4 regions of the Pantoea sp. E2023-21 genome follow, and region 3 is predicted to be linked to each of the others. Evidence: predicted binding sites of a transcription regulator. Region 3 holds the regulator's gene; each other region holds the start of a gene.

Region 1 (5,233 bases), 1.4 Mb from region 3:
AACGTCACTGGCAGGCCCATCGCTGGCAGTACAATCAACGCGGCGAAGGTTGCACCGCCGCCAACACCGGCCACACCGGCAGAACTCAGCGTTACGATACCCACCAGCGTGGCAATCCACATTGGGTCGAACGGGTTAATGCCAACGGTTGGTGCAACCATCACTGCCAGCATAGTGGGATAGAGACCGGCACAACCGTTCTGACCAATAGTGGCACCGAATGAGGCTGAGAAGCTGGCGATAGATTCTGGCACGCCAAGGCGACGTGTCTGCGTTTCCACGTTCAATGGAATACTGGCTGCGCTGGAGCGGCTGGTAAAGGCAAAGGTGATCACCGGCCAGACTTTACGGAAGAAGCGCATTGGGTTGATGCCGTTGACCGACAGCAGCAACGCGTGCACGGCAAACATGATCGCCAGACCAAGATAAGAGGCCACCACGAAACCACCCAGTTTAATGATGTCCTGTAGGTTGGAGCCGGCCACCACTTTGGTCATCAGCGCCAGCACACCGTACGGCGTCAGCTTCATAATCAAACGCACCAGCTTCATCACCCAGGATTGCAGGGTATCGATCGCCACCAGCACGCGTTCGCCTTTCACCTTGTCATCTTTCAGCAGTTGCAGCGCTGCTACACCGAGGAACGCGGCGAAAATCACTACGCTGATGATCGAGGTTGGATTGGCGCCCGCCAGATCGGCAAACGGGTTTTTCGGGATGAAGGAGAGCAGCAGCTGCGGCGTGCTGAGGTCAGCTACTTTGCCAACATAGTTGCTCTGAATCGCGCTCAGACGCGCGGTTTCCTGTACACCTTGCACCAGACCTTCGGCGCTCAGACCAAACAGGCCAGTCACTAACACGCCGACCAGAGCGGAGATCGCGGTAGTAAACAGCAGCACGCCAATGGTCAGCACACTGATTTTTCCCAGCGATGAGGCGTTATGCAGACGGGCCACCGCGCTCAAAATCGAGGCGAAGACCAGCGGCATCACAATCATCTGCAACAGTTGAACGTAACCGTTACCGACGATGTTGAACCAGCCAATCGACGCTTTAACCGTCGGGCTGTTTTCGCCATAAATGGTTTGCAGTGCCAGACCGAATGCTACACCAAATACTAAACCGGTCAGCACGCGCTTTGACAAGCTCCAGCTTTGGTTGCCAATGCGGTTCAACAAAATCAGCAGCGCGATAAACGCCACGATATTAATGATTAGGGGAAAATCCATGCTCAACTCCAGAGTGTGACATGCCATCCCGTTGGAATGGCACGAAAAACAGTAAGTCCCCGTTAGGGAATATTGAGAATGTTATCAGTTCAGAACGGGGCAGACTTATACCCAAAAGGAATGGTTTATAACTTTATCTCTTGATTCGGCTGGTTATTGACCGTTTTGACCATTAACCAGCCGACCGACGCCATTTTGTAGCGTATTGAAGAGCTGTTCCGGCCATCCATTGGCACCAAAAGAGGGCAATCCGGGCGGGAACCACAACGCATACCCGACCAGCGCCAGGCAAAGTGCCCGCTCCAGTTGGTTACCTTTCTGGCTTTTAAGTATCGGCAACCGAAAGCGCCAGCGACAAGGCCACAACAGCGGCACACCTGCAGGCGTTAACATATCGGCGACGATATGGCTAAGATAACCAAGCGTCATACCTTGCAATACATCGGCCGGAAGAAACCAATCGGCGGGTACATTGATCTGGAATAGCCACAAACTTACCGCGACCGCCAGCAAACTGTGGGTAAAACCACGGTGACCAAAGGCGCGGGCGATGGGGTGCGACAGCCACCTCAATCGCTGGCCTAAAACGGACTTGGGGTGATCGATATCGGGTAGCAGGCAGGTCAGCAGCGCAGCAGGGACTAAATGCCACCAATCGGCGCTGGCCAGCACTGGCGTCAGCTCCGCGCGCTTGGCAAAAATGGCGCTGGCAATGGCAAAAATGATATGGCCTTCGGCCGTCATGATGAAACCTGGCTGCATAAAACTGTCGATGCATCCAGTATAGGGATTTATCCAGTGAATGAGAATGGTGACGCTGTAACGAAGCGTTAATATTTTTCACTTTCCCGCGTCACAATGACGCGGGAAAAGAATGGGTTATGTTAGCGCGCTAACCAACCGCCATCGACCGCTAAAGTATAACCCTGCACATAATCCGATGCGCCAGAGGCGAGGAACACAACCGGGCCCATCATGTCGTCCGGGATGCCCCAGCGACCTGAGGGTATACGGCCCAAAATTTCCTCGTTGCGTGATTCATCGCTGCGCAGTTGTTCCGTATTGTTGGTGGCCATATAGCCTGGTGCAATAGCGTTGACGTTGATACCGTGCTTCGCCCATTCGTTAGCCATCAGGCGCGTTAAACCCATCACCGCACTTTTTGATGCGGTGTAGGAAGGCACGCGAATGCCCCCCTGGAACGAGAGCATTGAGGCAATATTGATGATTTTGCCGCCGTTGCCTTGTGCAATAAACTGCCTTGCGACCTGCTGCGACAGGAAGAACAGGCTTTTACTGTTGATGTTCATCACATCGTCCCAATCCTGTTCGCTGAAGTTGAGCGCATCTTCGCGGCGAATAATACCGGCGTTATTCACCAGAATATCGATGCGTCCGGCATGTGCCACCGCTTGTTCAACAATGTGCGGCACAATGGAGGGTTTGGTAAGATCGGCCTGAATCGCCCAAAAACGGCGGCCTAATGCTTCAACTTTCGCTTGCGTATCATCTGGTCCTGCGCGATTGACGCCAATAATGTCACAACCTGCCTGCGCCAGACCTAGCGCCATGCCTTGCCCCAACCCGGTATTGCAGCCGGTGACCAGCGCGATTTTGCCATCAAGATTAAATGCGTTAAGAATCATAATTCGCTCCTTGTTAGCGCAGCGCGCTGATGCTGACGTGGTCCATGTCATCAAATACCTGGTTTTCGCCCACCATGCCCCAGATAAAGGTATAACGCTGTGTTCCAACGCCCGCGTGAATTGACCAACTCGGTGAAATTACAGCTTGTTCGTTATGCACTAATAAATGACGCGTCTCTTGCGGCTGGCCCATCATGTGGAACACGGCACTGTCGTCGGCCATATCAAAGTAGAAGTAGACTTCCATGCGGCGTTCGTGGGTGTGGCATGGCATGGTGTTCCACAGATTGCCATCGTCAAGGCGCGTTAGCCCCATCGTTAACTGGCAGGTTGGTAACACGTCGGGCACGATGAATTTATTAATGGTGCGACGATTCGAGGTGGCGGCATCACCCAGCGTGGCTTTTACTGCCTCATCGAGGGTGATTTTTTTGTCCGGATAATGGGTATGTGCCGGCGCGCTGTTATAGTAAAACTTCGCCGGACGGCTGGCATCGCTGCTGCGGAAAATCACGCTCTGTGCGCCTTGCCCGACATATAACGCTTCCTGATTACCTATCTCCCAGGTATTGCCGTCCACTTCAATTAAACCCGGTCCGCCAACGTTAATCACGCCGAGCTCGCGGCGTTCGAGGAAGTAACTGACGCCCAGCTGTTTGCCCACCTCATGACCGATGGTTACCGCTTTCTGCACGGGCATCACGCCGCCAATGATGATGCGATCGATATGGCTGTAAGTGAGGGTGTAATTGTCGGCGTCGAAAATTTTGTCGACCAAAAACTCGCGGCGTAAGCCGTCGGTATCCAGGGTTTTGGCATGCTCGCTATGAATGCTTTGACGAATGTCCATCTCAGGCCTCTCAAGGGTCAATGGAAGTGGTCCCGATGCGGGTCTTTGGGCATCTTAGGCAGGATGAGATGGTAATTCAATAAAAATGAAACGATGTTTTATTTATTTGCGTGTGCGATCAAGTTGCATAAAAAAGCCCGCGTTGTGCGGGCTGTGATTAACCGTGCAGATGCTCAGGTTTGAGCTGGGTTAAATCATCAAGAATTACATTGGCTAATGCCCAGCGGGCATCAGCACGATGATCGGGCGCCGGCACCACAATCGAACGCATGCGTGCGGCTTTGGTGGCAATCATGCCGTTAAAGGAGTCTTCCAACGTCACGCAGTTAAGCGGATCGATGCCCAGTTTGGCAGCGGCGTCGAGATAGACCTGCGGATGCGGTTTACTGTATGGCAGGGTTTCAGCCGAAGCCAGCACATCAAAGTATTTGCGCAGGTCAAACATCTCCAGAACGCGCTCCAGCATGTGCAGCGGCGAAGCGGATGCCAGACCGATTTTCAAACCCTGTTGCTGGCATAATTGTAACGCCTGTTCCACGCCTGGCAGCAGCGGGCGCGTATCTTCTACCAGCGCCAGCGCACGCGCAATAATGCGGTTCGTGACTTCTTGCTGATCCGGACCGCTCCACGGCAGCGCTTCAAACCACATGCGCACGGTTTGATCGATACGTAAACCCAAAGTATCCGGTAGCTCATGACGGCGAGAGATATCCACATTCAGGCTGGCGAAAATATCTAACTCCGCCCGATCCCACAGCGGTTCTGAGTCGATTAACAATCCGTCCATATCAAAGATGGCGGCCATTACGGGACGACGATATGACATACAACAGCTCCCTTTAAAATTTGGCTTACCTTATCACGAGTGCTGTCGAAAGCCGATGTGTGGCAGGCCACGCATTTTTCAGGAAAATTTGCAGTAGTGCAGGTAGACTTAGGCAAAACTATTTCGGTTCAGGGAGACACCATGACTTACCAACAGGCTGGCCGCATCGCCATCCTCAAGCGAGTGGCTGGCTGGGTGATTTTTATACCAGCATTGTTATCCACTATTATTTCTTTGCTGGGTTTTATGTTTAAGCACAGTGAAAAGCAGCCTGGCATTGATGCCGTGATGCTGGATTTTGTCCATGTCATGGTCGATATGGTGAAGTTCAATACGCCTTTCCTGAATGTTTTCTGGCAGAACTCACCGGTGCCGGAATTTAATGGTGGCGCGAACATTGGCTTTTGGCTGATCTACATTCTGATTTTCGTGGGCATTGCTTTGCAGGCTTCGGGCGCACGCATGTGGCGTCAGTCACGCCATATCAAAGAGGGGATTGAAGATCAATTGATTCTGGAACAGACCAAAGGCAGTGAAGGGCGCACACGTGCACAGCTGGAAGAGAAGATCCATATCCCGCGCCACACCATTTTTTTGCAGATTTTCCCGCTCTATATTTTGCCAATCATTATCGCTATTGCCGGCTACTTTGTGCTGAAGTTACTCGGCATGCTGTAAAGCG
Region 2 (5,233 bases), 1.1 Mb from region 3:
GGCTTGCCACGTAATTTGAGTGCTGGTCAAAATATTCGCATTAGTCTGATTTAGGAAAAGCGCGATTATACAGGAATCAACCCGGTTAATCACGGCGGAGTTCCGGCCCGGATTGTGACTGCTGCAACATGTTTTTCCTTGCTGCATCCAGGAAAAAAGCTGTTATTCTTAGTTTGTTACGTGATCACGATGAGATTCCGATGAAATACCAGCAACTCGAAAATCTTGAAAGTGGATGGAAGTGGAAATACCTGGTGAAAAAGCATCGGGAGGGTGAACTGATCACTCGTCATCTAGAGCTTAGTGCGGCCCAAGCTGCAGTCGATACGCTGCTTTCGATGGAGAATAGCCCGGTCGAGGTTAATGAGTGGATCGCGCAGCATATTCATCCGGATTTGGACAATCGTCTTAAGCAGACGATACGTGCACGCCGAAAGCGTCACTTCAATGCTGAGCATCAACACACGCGCAAGAAATCTATCGATCTGGAATATCTGGTGTGGCAGCGTTTGGCGGGATTGGCGCAGCGGCGCAGTAACACGCTGTCAGAAACCATTGTGCAGCTGATTGAAGATGCCGAGCGCAAAGAGAAGTACGCCAGTCAGATGACGACCCTGAAGCAAGACTTGCAAGCGATCCTGGGTAACGGCGGTTCGGAAAAAGAATAAAATTCTTTTCACTCTCATTACATTCAGCCATAAAAAAACCCCGCCGAAGCGGGGTTTTTTACTGCGTGATAACTTAAGCCTGTGGCTGAGTTACAACGTCTTTGATACCTTTCACGTCGATTTCAACGCGACGGTCTGGCGCCAGGCAGTCGATCAGGGCATTACGGCCTTTCACGCTGTCACAGGTGTTGCCAGTAACTGGGTTAGATTCGCCCATACCGCGTGCAGAGATCTTGTTAGCTGGGATACCTTTAGAGACCAGGTAATCAACTACAGACTGAGCACGTTTCTCAGACAGCTTCTGGTTGTACTGCTCTGAACCGATGCGATCGGTGAAGCCCAGTACGACAACAGAACCGTCTTTTGGATCCATTGAGCTCAGCTGGCTATACAGCTGATCCAGAGCCTGCTGACCTTCTGGCTTCAGAGAAGCTTTGTTGAAGGTGAACAGAACGTCAGACTTCAGGGTGAAACGCTTGGTTTCAACAACTGGCGCTGGAGCTGGAGCCGGAGCTACAACTGGCGCTGCATCTTCATCCTGACCGAAACGGTAAGAAAGGCCTACGCTCAGCATGCTGTTGTCTGGACGTGCACCAACGGTACCTGCGTCACCGATGTTGTTAACCCACTGATAGTCCAGGCGAGTCGCCCAGTTTTTGGTCAGTGCGTATTCAACACCAACAGCAGCCAGCGGAGAAACGCCGGTGTCGTGGTCGCTGATGCGAACGCCGTTGTTGTTTTGAGTTGAATCAGCACGCCATACCATACCACCCAGACGGGTGTAGACATCGAAGTCTTCGGTAATTGGGTAGCTCAGTTTAGCGGCCAGCTGAACGCCTTGTGCTTTGAACGCGCCATTCACTTGGTTGCCTTTGTTAGGCATACGGCCCAACCAGTCGTAACCCAGCTCGAAGCCCAGGTACGGGTTAGCCTGGTAACCTGCGAATGCACCAGCACCCAGCTGAGATTCGTGAGTTGGACCATCGTTGTTCGCGTAACCGTTACCGTAGTAACCAGTATCGTGATACTGAGACCAGCCCAGTTTAGCACCGGTATACCAGGTGTTATCTTTAGGTGCGGCCTGCGCTACGGTAGCGAAGCCAGCCAGTGCCACTGCAATTGCGATAGCTGTCTTTTTCATTTTTGCGCCTCGTTATCATCCAAATAGGCAATGAGCAAAAAGGTTGCTCTTTGTGTTAATCCTTCGCCGGGTCTAAACGCTCGCTTTTGACTCTACCGAAAAAACGGAGGTTATTGAGCACCCTGGCGAGCTAAAGTCTACAACGAGATTGGAAACTTACAAGTATGATGTGACGCTGCGCAGCAAAAAAACAGGGATTTATACACACATTTTAACAAATCACATGGCAAAATCTTCGGTATTAGAAAACAAAAAAGCGTCTAAGCCATTGTCATAGCTGGCGGGAAAAGAATCAGTAGCTTAGATGCAACTTTTGCAAAAAAAATGCTGAGAAAATTCCTGGATTTACTTAATGAAACAAATCTGAGGGAATTTTTGTTGGGTTAGGTTGTCTGGAATGAGCAAATTGACGTCCTTGCGGACGCAAAATCAAACCGAGCGCTTCACCTTCTGCTGCAGCTTGTTCCAATTCTAAACGCTCTTCATCGCTCAATTCGTACGGAATCCAGGCAAGCACGACGCTGTAATTGCCTGTACGTAACGCCTTAACCATACTTTCAACGGTGTTAAAACGCTCAGATTCGGTGATATGCATACTCTTGTCTAACGGCAATCCCGACTGCTGCATCCAACTGCGATTCAGCTTATGAGCCGGCGTGAGCCACAACTGCCAGCGTGATTGCTCGCTCAGCTGTTTTAGTACCGGTAGCAGCATAAGTTGCATCATTTCTGGTTGTTCGCTGGAGCGCAGTTCAGTGATTCCACCCAGCGAAGGTTGCGTTAAGCTTGGTGAAGCGAAACGATGAGAACGATCAGCAGGGCCAGAGAAATGAGTACGCATAATTTAATCACTCAGTAATGAACTGTATGAATATACAGTAATGGCTTCCTGGATAAAGATCAACCTCAATTTCTGAAAACGCCTCGCAATTTCTGCACAAGTTCTGTCCCACACGCTTTTATTCATTGAACAGCTAAATCGTTTTTTTTATCTTCTAACCAGATGAATCTGCGAGCTTTTATAGGAAATTTCCCGTGCATGGAATCCAATGAAGGGGGCATTATGAAGAGATATAACCCAGTAGTTGAGCAATCAAAAACGCAGTTGGCTGCACTAGGCAAAATCGAATCGCGTACGCAATTTGGGGGTTACGCGCTGACTGTTGAGAGGGTGATTTTTGCTTACATCAATGAGGATGCACTCTATCTGCGCGCCAGCGAGGCGCTTCACGTCTACAACGCGCAGCGCTCTTTGGAACCGCTGGTATACCGTAAGCGTGGCGTGCCGGTGACCTTAAGCTATTTCAAAGTCGACAAACAGCTGTGGCAAGATCCAGAGCAATTACTGCATTTATCAGCCAGCTCTCTTCGTGCTGCGCAGGATGAAATCGCGACCAGACTTGTCTCGCTACGTTTGAAAGACCTGCCAAATCTGAGCCTGCGTTTGGAGTTGATGCTACATAAGGTGGGGATCAGTTCGGTGCAGCTGCTGTGTGAAACAGGATCGCGGCAATGCTGGTTGAAATTGCGCGCGGTGAATAAGCACATAGGGCTAAAAACGTTGCTGGCATTGGAAGGTGCAATTTCTGGACATCATGAAGCGGCATTACCCGGCGCAATCAGGCAGGAGTTATACGCCTGGTATCTCAAAATGCTCCGCCAACATGCTGCGGCGGAGCATTTACAACCTTAGTTATTAACGAGGCTACGACGCAGACGTGCAATTTCGGGCATCAGCGCAACCAACAATCCCAATTGCTGAATGACTAACGGTGCGCGTGCATCCGGGCTAATCTTCATTTCGCTCATGCGTTGCATAAGCACCTGCTGCATGTCTGCAGCTTGTGCATCCGTGACACGTTCGATTTGTAGCACATCTTCAATGAAGCACACCGCATCATCCAGTAAGGTAAGTAAGGTGCTATCCGCGAGACGCTCGCGGTGCGCTCCCAATGCGGAGATATAACTGAGAAAGGAGTGGTTGAGGCATAGCAGACGAAACGCATTCTCACGCAGCGGTTGTTGCAGCTTGAGTTCACCACTGATATTGGACACCACGGATGCCAGCTCAGCATCGGCGTTATGTGCATCGCGACGAGCTACGCGATAAGCGAGGCGATTGTCTTTCCCCTGATGATACTGCTCCATAATGGCATCAAGATAGCGGCAGTTAGCATCCAGCGTACGATCGGCGACGGCAGTAATTTTGCGGAAACGCCAATCTGGCCAAACAAAGGCGACGGCGAGCCATGCCAGACCGCAGCCCAGCAAGGTATCCACCACGCGCGGCAACGCTACTTCAAACCCTTCTCCCAGCAAATTGAAGCACAGCAGAACGAGCAAGGTGATAAACAATGTGGCTTGCGCATATTGAATCTGACGGAAAGCAAAGAACAGCACACCGCTCAGAACAATCAGCACCAGCTGACCTTCAATCGATGGCACCAGCCACAATACCGGCAGGCCGATGGCGATGCCGGCTAACGTGCCACCAATTCGCAACGCGAGGCGTCGTCGGGTGGCGTTGTAATTGGGCTGGCAGACAAACAGGCTGGTCAGCAAGATCCAGTAACCGCGATCGACACCAGTGATTTGAATGAAGGCATAGCCAACGCACAGTACCAGTGACATTCGCACTGCATGGCGAAAGAGGGCAGAGTTGGGGCTGAGATGGCGACTCAGGCGCAAGCGGATATCCGCCCAGCCGCTAAGCCCTTCACGCGATAGATGGTGATCGCTGTGCGGTGACGGTTCTGCCAGCATCTGCTCCGACTCAATTGATGCTAGCTGCGCATCAATGGCGCGCAGATTGCGCAGCAACCAAAAGAGCGCATGAATATGGGGATCCTGCGGCTCATTTTGCTGAAGCCGTTGCAGCGCGGTTTCCAGTCGTTCAAAGGTGCGTTCAAAATGGCTATCGTGATGCCACGGCTGGCGTAGCAAAAGAGTCTCAGCCAGTTGCCGGCAGGCCCGCGCCTGCATATTCATCAAACGCTGGAAGCGGAACAGCACCTCGTTATAGCGCCAATTGTCGCGCAGTAGGTGGTATTGCAGATGCGAGGAGCTGGCACGTTCATGAATATCCTGCGCAACAAAATAGTAATGCAGGCTGCGACGCGTGCTGCGTGAACCGCGATCGCCACGCAGGCGACTTTGAATGGTGCTTTTAGTCAGATTTAACTGTGCCACCAACTGACTGTTAACCATCGCCGTGGCCACCAGCGTGGCATCATCCTGCTCGTCGCCATCGGGATCAAACAGGTTTGCTTTGGCTTCGAGATAGCGCGCGAGCTGAGAAAAGCTTCCCGCCAATTGCTCCTGTACCGGACGTACCGGGAACATCAAATGGCCGATGAAGGTCAGCAAGTTGTACCAAAGGGCGCCGATCAACAGCAGCGATGGCTGCATCCACCATTTTGGGAAC
Region 3 (5,233 bases):
CGCGGCGGTAAGCGAAAAACATGCTCATGGCGTAGAAAAAACCATAGCGGCGCTGGCAGATCAGGCGGGATTTTCACTGCGTCATACGGTGATTGAAGCTCATGGCTTGTGTGAGAATTGTGCAGAGGTTGCGGCTTGTACGCATCATGAAAGTTGCGAACACGACCATCAGGTTGAAGGTAAAAAACGGGTGAGAAAGGCGTAATGGGCACTTCCATGTGCCGACCCGATCATAACGACCGGTGGGTAGGAGCATCATCCGTAATAGGGGAAATCGACTACCAGCGGTAATCTTTGTTGTGGGTTTCCCATTCTTTCACTTCGGTCTCTGCTTGGTCTTTCGCATACCCGTAGCGTTCCTGGATTTTACCGACAAGCTGCTCGCGTTTACCTTCGATTACGGTCATATCATCATCCGTAAGCTTGCCCCACTTTTCCTTCATTTTACCTTTGAACTGCTTCCAGTTTCCGCTCGCTTCGTCTTTGCTCATAATAATCCTCCACTTCATCCTGAGTGAGATAGATATATTGCCTGCCTATCAGGCGATATACCCACACAACGCGCTACTCATTTGCGCCGTATAAGGTAATTGTAGTAGCCGTTTCGTAGTTTGCAGAGAATTACAGATTAATCTGTAGTTTACGCTTCGCTTATTCAGGCATTGAACCAGCTATTACGTTGCCAGTGCCCACGCCAGATTACCCACAGCGAGAGCCCACGTAACGCGAGAAATACCGTCACCGCCAGCCATAAACCGTGGTTGCCCAGCCACGGCAGCGTCAATAGTGATAAGCCATAGCCGATTGCCGCTATCACCATGCTGTTACGCATTTCACGGCCACGCGTTGCGCCAATAAACATGCCATCCAGCAGATAGCACCAAACACCAACCAGCGGCAGAATCACTTGCCAGATAAGGTAGCGATCGGCCATTTCGCGCAGCGCTTCCAGTGAAGTCAGCATCGCCACTATCTGCGGACCCGTAAAGGCATAAATCAGCGCAAATATCACCGCAACAAAACAGGCCTGACGGCAGGCCGCATGCCAGATAAGCAATAATCGACTGCGATCTTTGGCCCCAACGGCCTCACCGGAGCAGGCTTCAACTGCGTAGGCAAAACCATCCAGCGCGTAAGCAGTAAAAGTGAGGAACATCAGCAGTACAGCATTGACCGCTACCACATCCGGTCCAATACGCGCACCAAGAATCGTGAGCGAGGCAAAACAGATTTGCAGCATTAAGGAGCGCAGCATAATGTCGCGATTAAGGCGGAACAGCCGTGCCGCATCGCCGCGCCAGCTGCTTTTTAGCAGAGTAAAGTGGATACCGCGCATTTTCAGCACACGCGCCACCATCCACAGCCCCACGCCCAGCGTGACATATTCTGCCAGTGCGGTTGCCGCCGCCGCCCCGGCCACGCCCCAATGCAGTTTGAGGACAAACAGCAGATCAAGCAGGATGTTGACCAGATTGCCAATGATCAGCAGCACCATCGGCGCACGTGCATACTGCACGCCCAGCAGCCAGCCGAGAATCACCAGATTGGCTAAGGTCGCTGGCGCACTTAGCCAGCGAATCTCAATGAATATTTTCGCCTGGTGTTGCACTTCCGGGCTGCCACCCATCAAGGCTGCAGCCAAACTGCTTACCGGCGTCCGCAGCACCATAAACAGCACCCCAAAAACCAGCGCAATCAGCAGCGGTTGCGTTAAGGCGCGCGCCAGCGCGGTTTTATCATTAGCACCAAATGCCTGAGCGGTGAGTCCGGTCGTGCTCATGCGCAGGAACAATAGGAGCATAAAGATGAAGCTGGTTGCCGTCGTGCCAACCGCGACACCGCCCAAATAGATAGGGCTATCGAGATGACCAATAACGGCAGTATCCACCACGCCCAATAACGGGACGGTGATGTTTGAAAGGATCATCGGCAGCGCCAGCCGCCAGAGCGTTTTATCTGAAGAGGAAAACAGCTGCATTCGCCCATTCCGTTGTTTGCGGTAATCAGCGTAATGGCGCCAGAGTGAGCCGCAGAAAGAGTCACAGAGAAGTAAAACAGCAGACTGCGGTTAGCGCATGATACGCCACCGCAGTGGGTGAGGCTCAGAAACTGATTAGAGCCACTCGCCGTTGCGCACAATCCCGACAGCCAAACCTTCAACGGTTAGCGACTGCTCACGGGTATCAACGACAATCGGCTGAAAATCGGTATTTTCTGGCAGAAGATGAACAATCGCACCCTGCTTTTTCCAGCGTTTCACGGTGACTTCATCATCAATGCGCGCCACTACAACCTGGCCGTTACGCACTTCCTGAGTTTTATGCACCGCCAACAGATCGCCATCCATAATGCCAATGTCTTTCATCGACATACCGCTCACGCGCAACAGAAAATCAGCGCTCGGTTTGAACAGGTTAGCATCCACCTGGTAGTGGGCTTCGATGTGTTCCTGTGCCAGCAAGGGCTCACCGGCAGCGACGCGGCCAATCAGCGGCAGACCTTCGCTCGGTTCTTCTTCCATCAACAGGCGAATCCCGCGCGATGCGCCGGAAACAATTTCAATTACGCCTTTACGCGCCAGCGCTTTCAGATGCTCTTCAGCAGCATTGGGCGAGCGAAAACCCAGTTGCGCAGCAATTTCCGCACGCGTTGGCGGCATGCCCGTCTGGTTAATATGGTCGCGAATCAGGTCATAGACCTGTTGCTGCCGTGCAGTTAACGCTTTCATCCCGCCCCCTGGTTGTTTATACAGTCGCTGTGAGTATATACAGGTATTGGCGAAATGAAAACCGTAACAGAGGGAAAAATCAGCGGTTTGATGAATCTGGAATCCCTATCTCAAATGCGTCCAGAGCAGCGCGATCCAGACGAACAGAGCCAGTAAGATAGTCAGTAATACGGCAGCCGATCCCATGTCTTTGGCACGGCCCGCGAGCGGATGTTGCTCTTGACCAATGCGGTCCACCACCGCTTCGATAGCGCTATTAAGGATCTCAACGATGATAACCAGCACCACCGAGCCAATCATTAAGATGCGGGCGATGGTATCTACATCCAGCCAGCAGGCCACAAGAATAGCCACCAGCGCGGCAACGGCTTCCTGCCGAAATGCGGCTTCGTGCTGCCATGCGGCGCGTAACCCCTGCCAGGAATAACCGGCGGCTTTCACTATTCTTACTAAACCGGTGACGTTATTTGCCATGTCTATGGAACCCTTGAACTATTTTGACGTCAATGTGAGGGCAGTTTGAGGCGGCAGAGCCACAGACCTTCGCTGCGCTTTCTGGTATGCTTGCCGCGCTTTGCTAACAAGAGGCTTAAAGTTGTCTATGTCAGGTTGGCGTAAACTCTATTACAAATTATTGAATTTACCACTCTCTATTTTGGTAAAAAGTAAGGTCATTCCGACCGATCCCGTCTCTGAGCACGGGATCGATCCGACACGTCCTGTGATGTATGTTTTGCCTTATGATTCAAAGGCTGACCTACTCACGCTGCGTGCTCAATGCCTGAAACATGATCTGCCCGATCCGCTGGCTCCGCTGGAGATCGATGGCACCCTGCTGCCGCGTCACGTGTTTATTCACGATGGCCCACGCGTCATTCCCTATTTCGTGGCAAATCCCGAATCGGTAAAGCTGTTCCACGATTATCTGGATTTGCACCGCAGCAACCCGCATCTTGATGTGCAAATGCTGCCGGTTGCGGTGATGTTTGGTCGCGCGCCGGGACGTGAAACATCCGGTGAGTCCACGCCACATCTGCGTATTCTCAATGGTGTTCAGAAGTTCTTCGCTATTTTGTGGCACGGCCGCGACAGCTTTGTGCGCTTTTCGCAAACCGTTTCGCTGCGCCAAATGGCGACCGAACACGGCACCGATAAGTCGATTGCGCAGAAGCTGGCTCGCGTGGCGCGTATTCACTTTGCCCGCCAACGTCTGGCCGCAGTCGGTCCGCGTCTGCCTGCGCGTCAGGATCTCTTCAATAAACTTTTGCAGTCCAAAGCGATTGAAAAAGCGGTAGAAGATGAAGCGCGCAGTAAAAAGATTTCCCATGAGAAAGCCCAGCAGAATGCCATTGAAATGATGGAAGAAGTGGCGGCGAACTTCTCTTATGAAGCCATTAAAGTCACTGACCGCGTGATGGGATGGCTGTGGAGCCGCCTGTATCAGGGCATCAACGTTCATGGCGGTGAGCGCGTGCGTCAGCTGGCGCAGGATGGTCATGAGATTGTCTATGTGCCGTGCCACCGCAGCCACATGGATTATCTGCTGCTCTCCTACGTGCTTTATCATCAAGGACTTGTACCGCCGCATATCGCGGCGGGGATCAACCTGAACTTCTGGCCGGCCGGCCCGATTTTCCGGCGTTTAGGCGCGTTCTTTATTCGTCGTACCTTTAAGGGCAACAAACTCTATTCCACCGTGTTCCGTGAGTACCTCGGCGAGCTGTTTAGCCGTGGTTACTCGGTTGAATACTTCGTGGAAGGCGGACGTTCGCGTACCGGCCGTTTGCTGGACCCGAAAACCGGTACCTTATCAATGACGCTGCAGGCGATGCTGCGCGGCGGCAGCCGTCCGATCACCTTCGTGCCGATTTACATTGGCTACGAGCACGTGATGGAGGTGGGGACTTACGCTAAAGAGCTGCGTGGCGCTGCCAAAGAGAAAGAGAGCTTCCTGCAGATGGTTCGGGGCTTGCGTAAACTGCGTAACCTCGGTCAGGGTTACGTCAATTTTGGCGAACCGCTGCCCTTGATGAACTACCTGAACAAAAACGTGCCAGAGTGGCGTGATGCGATCGATCCTATCGAACAACAACGTCCAGCCTGGATGACGCCCGCCGTAAATGATATTGCGGCGAAGCTGATGGTGCGCATCAACGAAGCTGGAGCGGCCAACGCCATGAACCTGTGCGTTACCGCGCTGCTGGCATCACGTCAGCGTTCACTGACCCGTGAACAGTTGATTGAGCAATTAGAGTGCTACACCCAGCTACTGCGCAACGTGCCGTATTCGCCAGAAGCTACCGTGCCCGATATGAGTGCGGAAGCGCTGCTTGACCACGCCATGGGCATGAACAAGTTCGAGACCGAGCAAGATAATATTGGCGACATCATCATTCTGCCGCGTGAGCAAGCGGTGCTGATGACCTACTATCGCAATAACATCCATCATATGCTGGTGATGCCGTCGCTGATAGCCGCTATCGTGCAGCAGCATCGTGAAATCAG
Region 4 (5,233 bases), 530 kb from region 3:
TCTTCAACCGGGCCATCAATAAAGGCTTGCTCCTCTTCAGTCAGGCGCGGCTGCGGGTAATTGTGCAGCTTCTGCCAATCCGGTTTGCCGCGGAACAGATCGCCTTCCCACCACGTGGTACCGGCGTCGATCGCCTCTTTTTCGGTGCGCGACATCGGCGGCATCACTTTCTGGAAACTGTGCAGCGCCGGTTTAGAGAACAGGCTGCGGCGCATCACGGGCAGGTTAAACGGCAGCAGAATGATCGCCAGCGGCAGTAACATCCATGGCGTCCACACGCCCGCCGCGGCCAGCGCGCCGGTCCACAGCAGTAAGATGACACTGCTGAGTAGCAGTGAAATCTGGTGGTAGAACAAAACGCTAAGCAGAATCAGCGTCGCAACGATTGAGGCAACCAACATAATGAACCACTCCATAAGTAGTAAGAGGTCTGACCTGTTATGGGTGTAGGTTTAGAATATGGGATAAAATTTATCAATCTGTTTACATCGCAATTACAACGCATCTCACAAATTCGTTGCAGGATGCGCAACAACTGCCAAACTTCCTCGAGACGCCGCGCTTTTCCTTATTGCGGGCGCTTTGCGGCTTACTCCCATTCCGTTAAACTTGCCGGGTCAATCTTTCCTCTAAAGGACATCTCTATGTATCAGGACATTATTCGCTCAGAACTCAATGAAGCAGCCGATACGCTCAATACGTTCCTGAGTGACGAAGCCAATATTCACGCGATTCAGCGCGCCGCCGTTCTGCTGGCCGATAGCTTTAAAGCGGGCGGTAAAGTGCTCTCCTGCGGTAATGGCGGCTCGCACTGCGATGCGATGCATTTTGCTGAAGAGTTAACTGGCCGCTATCGTGAAAACCGTCCTGGCTACCCGGCGATTGCCATTTCTGATGTCAGCCATCTCTCCTGCGTCAGCAACGATTTTGGTTACGACTACGTGTTCTCACGCTATATCGAGGCGGTAGGGCGCGAAGGTGATGTGCTGTTGGGGCTGTCCACCTCCGGTAACTCAGCCAACATCATTAAAGCCGTTGAAGCGGCACGCGCGAAGGGGATGAAAGTGATCACCCTGACCGGCAAAGATGGGGGCAAAATGGCAGGTTCAGCGGATATTGAAATTCGTGTACCGCACTTTGGCTATGCCGATCGCATTCAGGAGATCCACATTAAAGTGATCCATATCCTGATGCTGTTGATTGAAAAAGAGATGGTTAAGTCATGATGCGTTCCTCTCGCCGCGTGTGAGAGGTGCTAACTTAAGGCGGTTGCTATGTGCGAATTGCTCGGGATGAGCGCCAATGTCCCAACGGACATCTGTTTCAGTTTTACCGGTCTGGTGCAGCGTGGCGGTGGAACCGGGCCGCACAAAGATGGGTGGGGCATTACCTTTTACGAAGGTAAAGGCTGCCGCACCTTTAAAGATCCGCAGCCGAGCTATAACTCACCGATTGCCCGTTTGGTGCAGGAATATCCGATCAAATCGCATTCGGTAGTCGCGCATATCCGCCAGGCGAATCGTGGTGAAGTGTCGCTGGAAAATACCCATCCGTTCACGCGTGAGCTGTGGGGCCGTAACTGGACCTACGCGCACAATGGCCAGCTCAAAGGATATCGACAACTGGATACCGGGCCTTTCCGCCCCATCGGTGAAACTGACAGCGAGAAGGCCTTCTGCTGGATGCTGCATAAACTCACCGAGCGCTATCCACGCACGCCGGGCAACTGGCCAGCGGTGTTCCGCTATATTGCCGAGCTGGCAGCGGAAATGCGTGGGAAGGGCGTGTTCAACATGCTGTTATCAGACGGGCGCTACTTAATGGCGTTTTGCTCGACCAATCTCTATTGGATTACGCGTCGCGCGCCGTTTGGCAAAGCCACGCTGCTCGATCAAGATGTGGAGATTGATTTTCAGCAGCAGACCACGCCAAAAGATGTGGTGACGGTGATTGCCACGCAACCGCTGACGGGAAATGAAACCTGGCACCGGATAGTGCCAGGCGAGTGGGCATTATTTTGTCTGGGTGAGCGCCAGGAATGATTTCGAGGCAGCATCCAGCGTCGAAATCGCTGGCGTGTTGTTCACCGCATATTGACCGGTTGCCGTCACGTTCACGGTGGGCGGCACACGGTACTTCGCAAAGTAGGCATAGCCCGGCTGCAGTTCACGCCAGAAGGTAATGTAAGTCGAATAACGGTGGCGCTGCATGTTGCTGTCTGTCATGCGGAATGGATAGATGTTGACCTGAATCTCCTGCTGACCATTACGCAGTGCGGCGTTGGTGTAGTTGAAGATCTCATCCATTGACGCATTGGTCATCGCGTAGCAACCAATCGATACGCAATCACCGTGAATCATTAAATAGTTACCGTCATAGCCTTTGGCGCGATCGTATTGGTTGGGAAAACCGGTATTAATGGCGCGATAAAAACGGCTATCAGGTTTTAACTGGTTTAGCTTGACGTTATAAAAGCCTTCCGGACTTTTGAAATCGCCCTGGCGACGTTTAGGCCCTAAACCGCCAGAGAAATTACAGATGCGATAGCTGTCCAGCAAACGATATTCATTGCCGATTTTGCCGTACAGTTCCAGCGTACGCTCTTCCTTGAAAATCTGAATAAATACAGGTGTACCAATTAATTGTTTCTTTAACTCTTTGCTCACCGGAGCCAGCGGTTGCGTAGGCTCGGGGTTAATTGCCCAGCTAAGGGCTGGCATAAGAATCATCGCAAGCAATAATGCGATTCTGCCCATTCTGTAGATACCTTGAAGTGAAGAGAGACGATGACGCTAAGCGTCCGGGTATTGCATTATCGGAAATATCCGCTATCGCAGCGCAACATTAACATTGTCTGGCTTTTAATCAAGCCGATGTCTTAGAAAATGGCGCGTTCCTAAAAGGAATACGACCCTATATTTGTAAACTTTAATCTCTCACTCAACATTTATTGCCGATAATTTTCTCTACTGTATACTTACCCAGTATTCGGAGGGCGTATGCGCAAAATTATTCATGTCGATATGGACTGCTTTTATGCAGCGGTTGAGATGCGCGACGATCCCTCTTTACGTGATATTCCTATCGCTATCGGTGGTAGCCGTGTGCAACGTGGGGTAATCAGTACCGCCAATTATCCGGCACGCAAATATGGCGTGCGCAGCGCGATGCCAACGGGCATGGCGCTCAAACTCTGTCCGCATTTGCGGCTGCTGCCTGGCCGTTTTGAGGCGTATAAAGAAGCTTCCCATCAGATCCGTGACATCTTCTCGCGTTACACTTCGCTGATTGAACCGCTGTCGCTGGATGAAGCCTATCTGGATGTTACCGATAGCCTGCACTGTCATGGCTCGGCCACGCTTATGGCACAGGCGATTCGCGCCGATATCCTGCGTGAAACCGGCTTAACCGCTTCCGCGGGTATTGCGCCGATTAAGTTCCTCGCCAAAATCGCTTCCGATCTCAACAAACCCGACGGGCAATATGTGATTACACCGGACGCGATGGCCGATTTTTTACTGACGTTGCCGCTGAGCAAAATTCCTGGCGTAGGTAAAGTCGCAACCAAAAAGCTGGAAGAGATGGGTTTGCGCACCTGCGCCGATGTGCAGCGTACCGATCTGGTACTGCTACTTAAACGCTTTGGCAAATTTGGCCGCATCTTGTGGGAACGCAGCAACGGCATCGACGAGCGAAATGTGGTGGTCGAGCGTGAGCGCAAATCGCTCGGCGTTGAGCGCACGCTGATGGAAGACATCCATAGCTGGGAACAGTGTCTGGAAATTATTGATTTTCTTTATGCTGAGTTGGAGCGCCGTTTAACGGCCATCAAGCCGGATAAACAGATCGCAAGGCAAGGCGTAAAGCTGAAGTTCAACGACTTCCAGCAAACCACACAGGAACATGTTTGGCCGGTACTGAATAAAGACGACATTATTGCGGTAGCGCGTCAGGCGTGGGATGAGCGTCGGGCAGGGCGCGGCGTACGGCTGGTGGGATTGCATGTCACGATGGTTGATCCGCAGCTGGAGCGGCAGTTGGTGTTGGGATTATGAAAATGCGGCATCGATAAAAAAACCGACCGAAGCCGTAATGCCGCTCACATAAGCAATAAATCGACGATATATGCTGGTGCGCATGAATGCGCACCCTACGAAAACTCAGCGAATTAAACGTAGGGTCGCCATTCATGGCGACCAATCAACAAAGCATAAATTTACGCTTTTTCGGGCACCACGCTCAGCAGCCCGGTCAGCAGTTTCCAGTACAGACCGACGCTCTCGATGTGTACCTGCTCATCCGGTGAGTGCGGGCCGGTGATGGTTGGACCGATCGAAACCATATCCATATTCGGATACGGCTTTTTGAACAGACCACACTCCAGACCGGCGTGAATCACCTGAATGTTTGGCGTTTTGCCAAACAGCGCTTCATAGGTTTTACGCGTCAGCGCCATCACCGGTGAATCGGCATCGGGCTGCCAGCCAGGATAGCCGCCTTTCGGTGCGCTTTTTGCGCCCGCCAGCTCGGCCAGCGAAGTCAGAACTTCCACTACCCAATCTTTGCCGGTATCGATCAGTGAACGAATCAGGCAGATGATTTCGGCATTGTCGCGATCCATGGTCACTACGCCAACGTTCAGCGAGGTTTCCACCACGCCTTTGGCGACGTCGGAGTTACGGATCACACCGTTTGGTGTGGCGTTCAGCAGATTGAGGAAACGATCGCGGCTGTCTGCATTAAGTGCCTGGCCTTGATGCGCCAGCGACTCGGTGATCACAGCGATGTTCTTCTCTTTAATGCCCAGCTCGTTCAGCAGCGTCGCCTGGAAATGTGCCGCAGCAGATTTCAGCGCGTCTACTTTATGGCTGTCGATCGCCAGCGTAGCGAAAGCTTCACGCGGGATGGCGTTACGCAGCGTACCGCCGGTGAATTCGATCAGACGTACATCGAGTTCACGCGCGTGCAGCGCCAGGAAACGTGCCAGCAGTTTGTTGGCGTTGCCCAGACCATGATGAATGTCGGCACCAGAGTGGCCGCCTTTCAGGCCTTTCAGCGTCAGCTTCAGCGTTTCATAACCAGCCGGAATCGCTTCACGGGTCAGCGGCAGGGTGGTGATGAAGTCGATACCACCGGCGCAACCCATATAGATCTCACCTTCCTCTTCAGAGTCGGTGTTGATCAGAATGTCAGCCTGCAACCAGTTCGGCTGTAAACCAAATGCACCGTCCAT

What was found. The regulator LexA, encoded in region 3, represses DNA repair genes until DNA is damaged. The targets are predictions, from matches to a motif close to TNCTGTATGTACATACAGNA.
Region 1: the regulator LexA is predicted to act here: its motif matches at 1,994-2,013, upstream of ACRQ84_RS04180 (metal-dependent hydrolase).
Region 2: the regulator LexA is predicted to act here: its motif matches at 2,671-2,690, upstream of sulA (SOS-induced cell division inhibitor SulA).
Region 4: the regulator LexA is predicted to act here: its motif matches at 2,968-2,987, upstream of dinB (DNA polymerase IV).

The regions. Positions count from the first base shown of each region.
Region 1 is NZ_CP195344.1:871,254-876,486, forward strand. It holds gene ACRQ84_RS04175 (L-cystine transporter) at 1-1,229, opposite strand, end outside; gene ACRQ84_RS04180 (metal-dependent hydrolase) at 1,383-1,973, opposite strand; gene kduD (2-dehydro-3-deoxy-D-gluconate 5-dehydrogenase KduD) at 2,114-2,875, opposite strand; gene kduI (5-dehydro-4-deoxy-D-glucuronate isomerase) at 2,889-3,725, opposite strand; gene hxpB (hexitol phosphatase HxpB) at 3,883-4,551, opposite strand; gene ACRQ84_RS04200 (YniB family protein) at 4,693-5,229, shown strand.
Region 2 is NZ_CP195344.1:606,220-611,452, forward strand. It holds gene ACRQ84_RS02845 (AAA family ATPase) at 1-147, opposite strand, end outside; gene matP (macrodomain Ter protein MatP) at 201-668, shown strand; gene ompA (porin OmpA) at 742-1,809, opposite strand; gene sulA (SOS-induced cell division inhibitor SulA) at 2,159-2,650, opposite strand; gene ACRQ84_RS02865 (TfoX/Sxy family DNA transformation protein) at 2,873-3,502, shown strand; gene yccS (YccS family putative transporter) at 3,499-5,233, opposite strand, start outside.
Region 3 is NZ_CP195344.1:3,600,426-3,605,658, reverse strand. It holds gene zur (zinc uptake transcriptional repressor Zur) at 1-205, shown strand, start outside; gene ACRQ84_RS16880 (CsbD family protein) at 279-491, opposite strand; gene dinF (MATE family efflux transporter DinF) at 656-1,978, opposite strand; gene lexA (transcriptional repressor LexA) at 2,114-2,728, opposite strand; gene ACRQ84_RS16865 (diacylglycerol kinase) at 2,834-3,202, opposite strand; gene plsB (glycerol-3-phosphate 1-O-acyltransferase PlsB) at 3,330-5,233, shown strand, end outside.
Region 4 is NZ_CP195344.1:24,400-29,632, forward strand. It holds gene fadE (acyl-CoA dehydrogenase FadE) at 1-401, opposite strand, end outside; gene lpcA (D-sedoheptulose 7-phosphate isomerase) at 645-1,226, shown strand; gene ACRQ84_RS00135 (class II glutamine amidotransferase) at 1,275-2,042, shown strand; gene dpaA (peptidoglycan meso-diaminopimelic acid protein amidase) at 2,013-2,756, opposite strand; gene dinB (DNA polymerase IV) at 3,000-4,055, shown strand; gene pepD (beta-Ala-His dipeptidase) at 4,217-5,233, opposite strand, start outside.